One region of the Aliiglaciecola sp. LCG003 genome, then DNA from elsewhere that is predicted to be linked to it. Evidence: predicted binding sites of a transcription regulator. Region 1 holds the regulator's gene; the other holds the start of a gene.
What was found. Region 1 encodes sigma-54, which starts transcription at its own class of promoters, with help from an activator protein. Its sites were predicted from a motif close to GTTGGCACGNNNNTNGNNT; they were not measured.

Region 2: the regulator sigma-54 is predicted to act here: its motif matches at 2,062-2,080, upstream of QR722_RS13195 (FimV/HubP family polar landmark protein).

The regions. Positions count from the first base shown of each region.
Region 1 is NZ_CP128185.1:3,726,142-3,731,885, reverse strand. It holds gene mgtE (magnesium transporter) at 1-752, opposite strand, end outside; gene QR722_RS16245 (HPr family phosphocarrier protein) at 868-1,122, opposite strand; gene rapZ (RNase adapter RapZ) at 1,140-1,985, opposite strand; gene ptsN (PTS IIA-like nitrogen regulatory protein PtsN) at 1,982-2,428, opposite strand; gene hpf (ribosome hibernation promoting factor) at 2,447-2,734, opposite strand; gene QR722_RS16225 (RNA polymerase factor sigma-54) at 2,761-4,236, opposite strand; gene lptB (LPS export ABC transporter ATP-binding protein) at 4,299-5,024, opposite strand; gene lptA (lipopolysaccharide transport periplasmic protein LptA) at 5,024-5,569, opposite strand; gene lptC (LPS export ABC transporter periplasmic protein LptC) at 5,556-5,744, opposite strand, start outside.
Region 2 is NZ_CP128185.1:3,037,851-3,043,594, reverse strand. It holds gene QR722_RS13205 (4-phosphoerythronate dehydrogenase) at 1-734, shown strand, start outside; gene QR722_RS13200 (aspartate-semialdehyde dehydrogenase) at 786-1,802, shown strand; gene QR722_RS13195 (FimV/HubP family polar landmark protein) at 2,292-5,585, shown strand.

The DNA of each region.
Region 1 (5,744 bases):
TCAATGGTAATTCGACCTAAAAGCTGGTGGTTTTCATCTACAACTGGTGCAGACAACCAATTATAGCGAGCAAATAATTTGGCTACATCTTTCTCAGGCATGTCTATCGGGATAGCTTCTGGCTCTTCATCCATTAAATCGCTAATCGACAGCTCGGGTAACGCAGTAAGCAGTTTGGTTACCGCGACTGTACCGATTAAGGTGTCATTGCGACTGACCACATAAAAGGTATCGGTACTTTCTGGTATTTCACCTCGCAAGCGCAGATATCTTAGTATTACTTCGATAGTGACATCAGCACGCAGGGTGATGGTGTCGGTATTCATAATAAAGCCGGCAGTATCCTCTCCATAAGATAGGGCTTTTACTGCGCGCAAACGATCTTGCTCGTCCATGGACTGCAGCACATCATTACTGACCGATTGTGGCAGGCTGCTGAGGGTTTCGGCCAAATCATCGATGTCCATATCTTCAAGGGCATCGACCACTTTTTCTGGCACCATTTGACCGATAATGCCATTACGGACATCCTCTGACAGTTCTTCGAGAACATCACCGTAAAAATCAGGGTCAAGCATCTGCCACAACTCGTACCTAGATTTGGTCGGAGTTGATTCAAGCAGTAGGGCTATATCACTAGCAGGCATATCGTGAAGCACTTTGTGCACATGCACAAAACGGCCACTACTCAAGGCTTGATTAATTGCCTTGAGCTGTCGTTGGGCGTGCTTAACTTCTAGGGCTTCTGCCATGAACCTACAGCTTGATGAAAAGATTAAACTTATTAATAGTTTAGTGGAGTAAGGGAGTCAGGTCAGCAATTATATTAGCTTCTGCATCGTTTGTTTATATTTTTGCAGGATGAGCTTATTCTTGTTCGTTGAATTTTTCGACAATCAACTTTTCAATGGCTTCCATAGCAATTTCTGCATCTGGCCCTTCGCTGATCACAGTAACCTCGCGGCCCTGATAACTTTCTAACATCATCAATCCAAGCACACTGACAGCGGAAGTGCTTTTTTTACCTTGTTGCAAGGTGACTTCGGCATCAAATTGGGTGGCGAGTTTAACCAGTTGAGTCGCTGCTCGGGCGTGAAGGCCGAGTTTGTTGACGATAACCATTTTCCTTTCACAACGGATCAACGGTTTAATTCTCGGTGACGGATCTGAACATCTGGATGGGACGCCCCAAAGGTCTTGGCTAAGGATTCGGCCACAAATACCGAACGATGTTGACCCCCAGTGCACCCGATAGCTACTGTCACATAACTGCGATTGTTACGTTCTAGGTGGGGCAGCCATGTGGAGATTAAGTTTTGGATTTGCCAAATAAATTTAGTCACTATAGGTTGAGAGCCAAGAAATATTTCAACCGCAGCATCAAGGCCCGTAAGATGTTTTAAATCCGGCTCCCAGTGTGGGTTGGGTAAGAAGCGGGCATCAAACACATAGTCGGCGTCTTTAGGGATCCCGTACTTAAAGCCAAATGATTCAAATACCAATACTAATCTTGAGCTCTTTTTACCTAAGATACGTTCACGAACTAATTCAGCTAGTTGATGTACCGATAATTTATCAGTATCCAGGTATAAATCGGCTCGCTCAGCGATAGGCGCTAATAGCTGTCCTTCGGCTTGAATTGCATCAGACAAAGATTTGTTCTGGCGTGAAAGAGGGTGCAGACGACGGGTTTCGCTGAATCGTTTTATCAGCATATCGTCGCTGGCATCTAGATAGACAATGGTCATATCCCAAGTGGAGGGTAAGTAGTCAAGTATCTCTACTAATTCCCCCGGGATCTTAGGTAAATTCCGTACATCGATACTGACTGCCACCTGATCGTATTCGTCCACCACTGTGTGAGTAAGGGTGGGTAGTAAGTTGACCGGAATATTATCAACACAGTAATAACCTAAATCTTCTAAGGCCCGCAGAGCGATAGACTTACCTGAGCCAGAACGGCCACTTATGATGATCAATTTCATCCAATGATTGCCTCATACAATTGCCCATCAGTCTCGCATTTTCGGAGTACTTTAAGGACTTCCTTATCACTGAGTCTAGTTGCTATGGTTGCCAAGGTTTGCAAATGCCCTTGGGCTTGTTCTTCAGGAACCAAAATGGCGAAGAAAATGTCAACCGGACAATTATCTATAGCATCAAAGGCTATAGCGGGTTTACAGGTTATTAATATGGCCAAAACCTTATCAATGCCTTGCAAACGGCCATGGGGTAACGCAATGCCATTACCAATTCCAGTGCTACCAAGTTTTTCACGACTTAACAGGCTCGTAAGTATATCGGTTTGATCAATGTCGGGCAGCTTTTGGGCTGCGAGTTGACTGATGATTTCTAATATACGCTTTTTGCTCGTCCCCTGAACTGCACAGCTTGTGCAGTCAGGAGTAAGTATGTCTCTAATTTCCATTAAGATTCAAATTTTAGGTTAATGGCGCTTAACTTTTTCCTTATGCTTGATCACCTGTCGATCAAGCTTGTCAATCAAACTATCAATAGCCGCATACATGTCGTTATGCTCAGAAGTGGCGAAAACTTCGCCTCCTGTCATGTGAACGGTTGCTTCGGCTTTTTGATTGAGTTTCTCGACATTTAGGATTACATGAACATTGTTTATATGGTCAAAATGTCGTTCTAACTTAGTAAATTTCGTGTCTACATAGTCTCGCAATGAATCTGTAATTTCTACATGATGGCCAGTAAGGTTAATTTGCATAAAGCGTCTTCCTTCTGTTGATGAGCCTACAGCAGGCTCTTGCGTTGATTAGACGGTGGGATCGAAAGAGACTCCCGATATTTTGCTATGGTCCGTCGGGCAACCTGTATACCTTGGTCAGCCAACAGTTGAGCAATTTTGCTATCGCTTAATGGTTTCGTCGTAATTTCAGACGCTACCAGCTTTTTAATCAGAGCGCGTATGGCGGTAGATGAACATTCTCCACCTGAGTCAGTCGCCACGTGGCTTGAGAAAAAGTATTTTAATTCAAAAATCCCACGGGGTGTATGCATATACTTTTGCGTAGTTACCCTTGAAATGGTTGATTCATGCATGTCGACCATTTCCGCGACGTCATTTAACACCATAGGTTTCATCATTTCCGGGCCGTGCTCGAAAAATCCAATTTGCTGTTGAACGATACAATTGGCCACTTTTAACAAGGTATCATTTCGGCTTTCAAGGCTTTTAATAAACCATTTGGCTTCTTGCATATGAGAACGGATAAATTGGCTGTCACTGGTATTTTTGGCACTACGGCTCATTGCTGCATATTGCTGATTCACGTTTAACTTGGGCAAGCTGTCTGGATTTAATTCGACTTGCCATCTGCCACTTTTTTTCATTACCGTTACATCAGGAATAACATATTCAGGCTCACCAATAAGTAATGCACTTCCAGGACGTGGATTCAATGTTTGCAACAAGCGCATGGCTTCCCGTAACTCTTCTTCTTTCAAACGCGTCTTACGCATAAGAGTACGATAATCTTTACTGCCGAGAAGTTCCGCATGCTCACCAATTAATAATTTAGCCTCAGCTAACCAAGGTGTGTCCGCTGAAAATTGATTGAGCTGAATCATTAGGCATTCTTGTGGGGAGCGAGAACCTGAGCCTATGGGATCAAACATTTGAATGCGCTTGAGTACGCATTCTACTTCGTCAAGCTCTACTTCATCATCATCGAGACTGGCTAACACCTCTTCGGTGCTCATGGTTAAATAGCCAGATTCATCAATTGAATCAATAATTGCGGTAGCGATGGCGATATCTAAATCGGAAAAATGAGTGAGGCGCATTTGCCACAACAAATGATCTTGGATGTTGTCTGTGGTTTCACCTTGAAATATTTGGTCATCATCACCACCACCACCGCTGATGGAAGCCGGAGCGGAAGACGCGCTAATGTAGTCATCCCAAGTACTATCAATGGGTAATTCGTCAGGTAAATCGTTTTTCTCTAATGCCTCATTTGTGTCCATAGTGTCGGCACTTGCAGAGATAATCTCGTCCGCTTCGTTACCATTATTTTCAGCTAATGCAGCGTCACCGCTAGGGCCATCAGAGCCTTCTTCTATCTCCAATAACGGATTAGACTCAAGCGCCTCTTGTATTTCCTGTTGGAGATCAAGGGTCGACAGTTGCAGCAATCGAATAGCCTGCTGAAGCTGCGGAGTCATTGTGAGTTGTTGGCTAAATTTTAACTGTAACGAGGGTTTCATTTATTTTTTAAGTTCTTACTCAGTTAGCCAGAAAGCTGTGGGTTAAATTCTTGATACCTTAACTATAGCTTGAATTGCTCACCAAGGTATACATCTCTCACTTGTTGATTATTTAATACTTCTTCTGCGGTGCCTGATGCGATCAGTTCACCATGACTTACTATATAGGCTTTTTCACAGACATCCAAAGTTTCCCGAACATTATGATCCGTTATTAACACCCCAATACCTCGCTCGCGCAAGTGTTGAATAATCTTTTTTATATCATTTACCGAAATAGGATCAACACCAGCAAAAGGTTCATCAAGCAGAATAAACTCGGGGGATGCAGCCAAGGCCCTGGCAATTTCAACTCGTCGTCTTTCGCCACCAGACAGGCTCATTCCTAAACTGTTTCGAATGTGGTTAATATTGAATTCATCTAACAAAGAATCGGCTTGTTCTTCTCGCTGTGTAGCGCTTAGCTCTTTGCGGGTTTGCAAAATAGCCATAATATTTTGATACACAGTAAGCTTGCGAAAGATGGACGACTCTTGAGGTAAATAACCTATACCTTCGCGGGCTCTGATATGCATGGGCTGAAAGGTCAGTTCTTTCTGATCAATCATGATCTCGCCTTTATCCAAGGGCACCAAGCCCACTATCATATAGAATGTAGTGGTTTTACCCGCGCCATTGGGACCCAACAAACCGACAATTTGTCCAGTGGACACCTCTAAGCTAACGTCGCGTACTACTTGTCTAGATTTGTACGCTTTGGCTAGATTGGTTGCTCTTAAGGTAGCCATTAAGGTTTTTTATCCTGTTCAAGTTGCTGCTCAGATTCTTTATCATCTGATTTTTTGCGTAAACTGTCCGGCTGAAAAATCGCGGTTACTCCACCTTCACCGTTGTCGCTGCTCTCTGCTACCAGTTGTTCCAGTTCCATATTAAAGATAATCGACTCACCCTTAACTAAACTACTATCCTGATTCAGCTCAGCATTTCCAGAAAGGGTTAGGGTTCTGCTACTGACTTCATATTTGATTTCATTCGCAGCGGCACTTATGGAGCCTCCATCATCAAGTTTCTGGGTATACTTGGCAGGCTCTCCTCTGGCGATGAAAATTTCTTTGCCTTCCCCTAGGCCGGCAATGACTTCTACTTCATCCGCTAAAATCTCCAACGAACCTTGAGTGATTTTGACATCTTTGCGAAAAATGGATGTTTTGGTTTTGCCATCAAAAAAATTAGATTGAGAATCGACTTTTATGGGCAGTTCAAAGTCATTTTCGTCAGCTAATGAAACTTGGCTGCTGGCGATGAAAAATATTAGTGCACTAGCGCGGAGCATATTGTGTTTGGACATGATCTTTTAACTCATATTCTTGTGTGGCTAAGTTTGCTGAAAAGCCATTGCTCATGACAACAAAATTTTTGCCGTTAATTTGTACTGGTTGATCTGACATCATGGTCTTGTCTCCCAGATTAATTTCTAAAAATTGAGTCTTGATGGTTTGGATAAATCC
Region 2 (5,744 bases), 690 kb from region 1:
GTGCACTGCAGAAGCGCCTTCAAACCATTGGGATACAGACTTTGCTTTGTGATCCTCCACTGGAACAGACCGATGATCCGCGTAGGTTTTCCAGTTTGGACGATATTTGCCAGTGCGACGTTATTAGCTTGCATGTACCCCTTATTGTGGAGGGTGAGCACCCGACCTTTCATATGTTCGATGCGCAACGTTTAGCAGCACTAAAACCAGAACAATTGTTGATCAATGCTTGCAGAGGGGAAGTGTTGAACAACCAGGCAGCCTTAGCATTGTATCGTCAAGGGAAAAAGCTGAATTTAATGTTGGATGTATGGGAAAATGAACCCAACATTGACTTCAACCTTGTTAATAAAACCCTGATCGCAACTGCTCATATTGCCGGACATACCTTAGAGGGAAAGGCGCGGGGCACTTATATGCTGTATCAACAAGTGTGCGAACGCTTTGGTCATGAACAGAAGTTGTCGTTTGAAAGTTGTTTGCCCCCTTGCGAGCCTCTGGATTTCAGCGTACAACCTGAGGACTCACCCTTGCAACAGGTGAAGCAGGTTATCTTAGCTACCTATGATGTAAAACAAGACAGCCATGAGTTTAAAGGGGAGGTAAAAAGTGCTGCTCAATTTGTTTATAGCCGAAAACACTATGCTATAAGAAGAGAATTTGCTTCAGTCCCTTTAAAAACTGGAAATTTTGCTCCAACCAAGGCAATCTACGATCTTGGTTTCCAGGGCTAATTGGCACCTGAGAATAACTGTATTTTAATTGATAATTGGAGTGATGCATTAATGTCTCGTGCTTTCGATGTTGCTGTCCTTGGAGCAACCGGTCTCGTTGGTCAACATATGATAGAAATTCTAGAACAAAGAGATTTTCCAGTAAATAAACTCTATCCTCTAGCGAGCAGCCGTTCTGCTGGTGGAAAGGTGACCTTTAAAGGCAAAGAGATTACGGTACTTGATGCTGATGAGTTTGATTGGAGTCAGGCTCAACTAGGTTTTTTCTCTGCCGGTGGAAGCGTGTCAGAGAAGTTTGCCCCTATAGCTGCTGAAGCTGGTTGTGTGGTCATCGATAATACCTCTCACTTCCGTTATGAACCTGACATCCCACTGGTTGTGCCTGAAGTCAATCCTAATGCCCTAGCTGATTTTAGAAATCGTAATATCATTGCCAATCCAAATTGCTCTACCATTCAAATGTTAGTGGCACTTAAACCGATCCAAGATGCTGTGGGGATCGCTAGAATAAACGTTGCTACTTATCAATCTGTCTCAGGTGCTGGAAAGTCTGCAATGGAAGAGTTAGCTCGTCAAACCACTGACTTGTTAAGTGGCAGAGAAATTAAGCCTAAAGCATTTAGTCGCCAGATTGCCTTTAATGTGATCCCACAAATCGACATGTTTATGGATAATGATTACACCAAAGAAGAAATGAAAATGGTCTGGGAAACTCAGAAAATAATGGGTGACGATAGTATTCGGGTTAATGCGACTGCGGTGCGAGTTCCAGTATTCTTTGGTCATGGCGAGGCAATTCATATTGAAACCCATTCACCAATTGATGCCCAAGATGTGAAAGCCTTGCTCGCTAATGCGCCTGGTGTGACTTTGTTAGAAAATAATGAAGATTTTCCTACCCAAGTTGGCAATGCAAGTGGCACCGATGATGTTTATGTTGGTCGGGTTAGAAATGATATTTCTCATCCAAACGGAATCAACCTGTGGGTTGTGTCGGACAACGTCCGCAAAGGTGCAGCGACCAACAGTATCCAGATTGCAGAAGTATTGATTCGAGATTATATGTAGTCTTTATGCCTAATGCAGTGGTCAATATCCACTGGAAAAGCCAGCAGCCTTTTTGACTGCTGGCTTTTTTTTTGCGGGATACAGCAATGAATAAATTGGTATTGCTCATAAAAATTGTTACTTTGTCGATACATAGCTAATGATGAATATTTGACGGTGTAAATGATTGGCACAAACGCTTATGGCGTGCAGCTGGACAAGTAGAACATATCCACTTGGTAGTTTATATTTATGAATACAATCACATATCTATTTTCAGGTTGGAATGACTTTTGCTATCCTGTATAAGTCAGCAACGGTTGCCAATAAAATGACGAGACGCTGTTTGTGACATTTTATGCTGTGTTTCAGCTTAAAGTAGAAACTGGGATTGAACAATCAATATGGCTGCAATTGAGCCCTGATTAATTTTTTGCAATTTTATCTTTGGAAAGAGACAGGCACCCCAGTCTCATAATAATTATTCTAACAGGACGACGATACAATCATATGAATTTGCGACAGGTAGTGTTTTTGCTAATTGCAGCTGTTGGAGTTTGGTCTTTAAGCACCAGCATCGAAGCTCAGCAAGTTCAAATTAAAGGTCCGAAGAATAGCAGTAGCCAGCTTTCGGGTAATGTTTACGGTCCTATCAAACCTAGTGACACCCTGTGGCGTATCGCCAGTCGTTATCGCCAGAATTCCGATCTTTCGGTTTATCAGGTCATGCAAGCCATCTATGAACTCAACCCAGAAGCTTTTGAAAATAGTAATTTTAATCACTTAGTTGATGGTTCTATTTTGAAACTGCCATCAGAACGCTACATTGCTAGAATTGACCAGAAGCAAGCTAGATTAAAGGCTGAAGCTGATGATTCCAATTGGCAGACTGATCCAGCTAACATACCCGTGGCGGCCAAGGCAGCAGAAATAACAACAGCCGTCAGCAAAGAGGATCTTACCGCCACCAAGCAGGGGATTGAAGACAAGTTAACGGCACTTGATGCGGAACAAAATCGCCAGTTCATGGCAATCCGGCAGCAATTTGCCGAGTCTATTAATAGCGTACAGTCGTTGTTGGACGAAAATCGGAAATTGGTTGACCGATTAGATAATGTAGATAGTGATATCTCTAGTCTGCGGGGCAGAGTAGATGAAGAACTTCAAGTTCAAATGGATCAAATGTTAGCCTTGCAAAATGAGTTGCTGTCAATTTCTAGGCAAGCTGAAGCTCAGCGCAAGGCAGAACTTGAACAAGACAATCTAGCTTGGCTAACAGACCCACTGTTCCTTATTCTATTATCTGTTCTCTTATCGATCAGTTTGCTAGGCGCATTGGCAATGTGGATGATCCGGAAAAACCGCTCTTCCATTTCAGATAGCGATTCTGCTTTAAGTGACAATCATGCCGCTGTGCTTGAACAAAGCGATGAGATGGATGATTTAGCCGATGCATTGACGAATGAATTAAACGGTGACATCGAAGAGCAAGCAGACGACGATTTATTTGCAGACGATGATTTGCTCGATGATGTGTTGTCGGATGAATTAGAGGAATCATTAGATTCTAAGTTGGATGACGATTTTGAGAACTTTGATGATTTAGATGATGACAGTCTTGACCCCATTGTTGAAGAGACAAGTGAGGAAAACGACGAAGATGACGGCCTGCTTGATCAGAACGATCTTGATAGCCTATTTGACGAAGATGATGATTTACTTGCTGAAATTGAAGGGGATAGTGACGAAGCATTAGATCAACAAACACTTGAAGACTCGTCGCTGGTTGACGACCTAGTTGAAAATGAAGATTCAAGTAACGCTGCCCCCGAGACTGAACAAAATGTCGCGGATGAAACAGAAATCGTAGATATTGATGCTATTTTAGATAGTACAGCTGAGCCTTCAGATCAGCCTGTTGCCCCTGCTCCAGTCACGTCTGTAGTTGATGAGGAGCCTGAAAAGCCCGAAATTAGCATCGATGAGTTGTTAGAACAGCCCGAACCCGAACTTCCTGAGTCAATTATTGATAATGATTCCGAATTGATGAGCGAGGCGATGTTGCAAAACATTGACCGTGAAATTACGAGTCAAAATGTTCAACTCGATAATATCACCGATGAATTGCTCACAGAGATAGAGCAATTAGAGCAGATGGGCAGCATGGTCGGTGATCTTGATGATGACGATTCAGAGCAAGATGCTGAGTCCGACACGGCAAATCTAAGCGAGCCTCAAATGGGTATTCAGGAGCTTGATTCAATTTCCGACGGCCTAGAGGATATGATAGAAGAAGATGACAGTGACGAAATGCTCGCAGAATTGGATGATATTCTAGTCAAATCAACTAATACCGATGTAGTCGAAAGTGATGAAATCGATAGCGACGATGCGCTTATGGACAGTGACGACGTCGATGCACTATTGGCGCAGCAGACGCTAACTAATCAAGGTGTTGAGTCATTATCTGCAGATGAATTGCTTGCAGAAATGGATATGGGCGATGATGAATCCGGTCAGCAGGACCAAAATATTGCCGCGGAAGTGCCAAAATCACAGCCAGAAAGCATTGAGGTAACCGACAGCTTAGACAACGCGGTAGACACCCAGGCCGACGAAGAGCAAATTGACATTGATTCTATCCTGGCCGACAGCGCTGAGATCTCGTTTGAACAAGATGGTGAGGAAGATGTTGATAGCGACAAGTTAGAAGAACATGTAGAGGATATTATTGATGCCCTTGATACTGATGTCTCGCAAGACAGCCTTGCCCCTGAAGACAGTCATGACAGCCTTGCCCCTGAAGATGCCCCTGAAGACAGTCATAATCTTGATGTAGATGCTGCTGAATCAGATGGCCCTGAAGACAGTCATAACCCTGATGATGATATCCCTGAGCTAGAAAAAGCGTTGGAGGAGTTCGACCGTGAAGTAGAACTAGAGTCGACGTCATTCGATGTTGAATTGGATGATGATACTGAACAAGCTATATCTCAAAGTGATGGCATTGAACTTGAGACTCTGTTACCCAATAGCAATGCTGATGATTTAGATAAAATAATTTCAGATTTAGATGATGACATACCAAGCATAGGGGATTTAGATAGTCTGTCTTCTGAGACTACCGGGGATATTGACGATTCAGATTTGGAGGAAGCTCTCAAAGCGTTTGATGAAAGTGCCCTAGATGAGCAAAGCATTGATGATTATAGCGCAGATAGTGAGGATACCAGGGAGTCGGTTGATCTTGAAGACCTTCCGGGCTTAGGTGATTGGTTGTCATCGCCTGAGGCTGAGGAGTCAGCTTCAATTGATGAGCTTGAGAAAACCAGTTTCGATGAACTTCTTGATAGTATTGATGAAGATGTTGATGATGAAGATGCACAGCCACTGGTTACAGAGCAAGAACGTATACTTGATGAGACTGGGCTCGATTTCGATGCATTGTTAAATGAGCCAGATGCCTCGTCACAATTTGCTAAGTCAACAGAGTCCCGAGATGAAAGTGATTTTCTAGATGTTGATGATTTGATTAATGAAAGTATCGAAGCGGAAGGATTGATTGGAAACGACCAAGAATTCAATCTAAGCGCTGCCCTAGACTCGTACCCTCAAAGTCGTGCTATGGATGAGATGGTAGATGTTGATAGTGATGACGGTATAGGTGCAAAACTAGATTTAGCACAAGCTTATATCGAAACCGACGATAACGATTCAGCCGCTGAACTATTACAAGAAGTCCTTGAAAAAGGGGACGAGAGTCAAAAAGTAGAAGCCAAAGAGCTACTTGACAAATTACCTTAGGTACTAGGTTTTGATGTCACTGTTTGAAAGATAAATGCTGGCATCAAAACAAAGCAAACCCTACAAATCCTAAGACAGCCACCCAAACTAGACTTAGTACATCCTAAGACTACATCCTAAGACAGCCACCCAAACTAGACTTAGAACTGTACTTTGTTT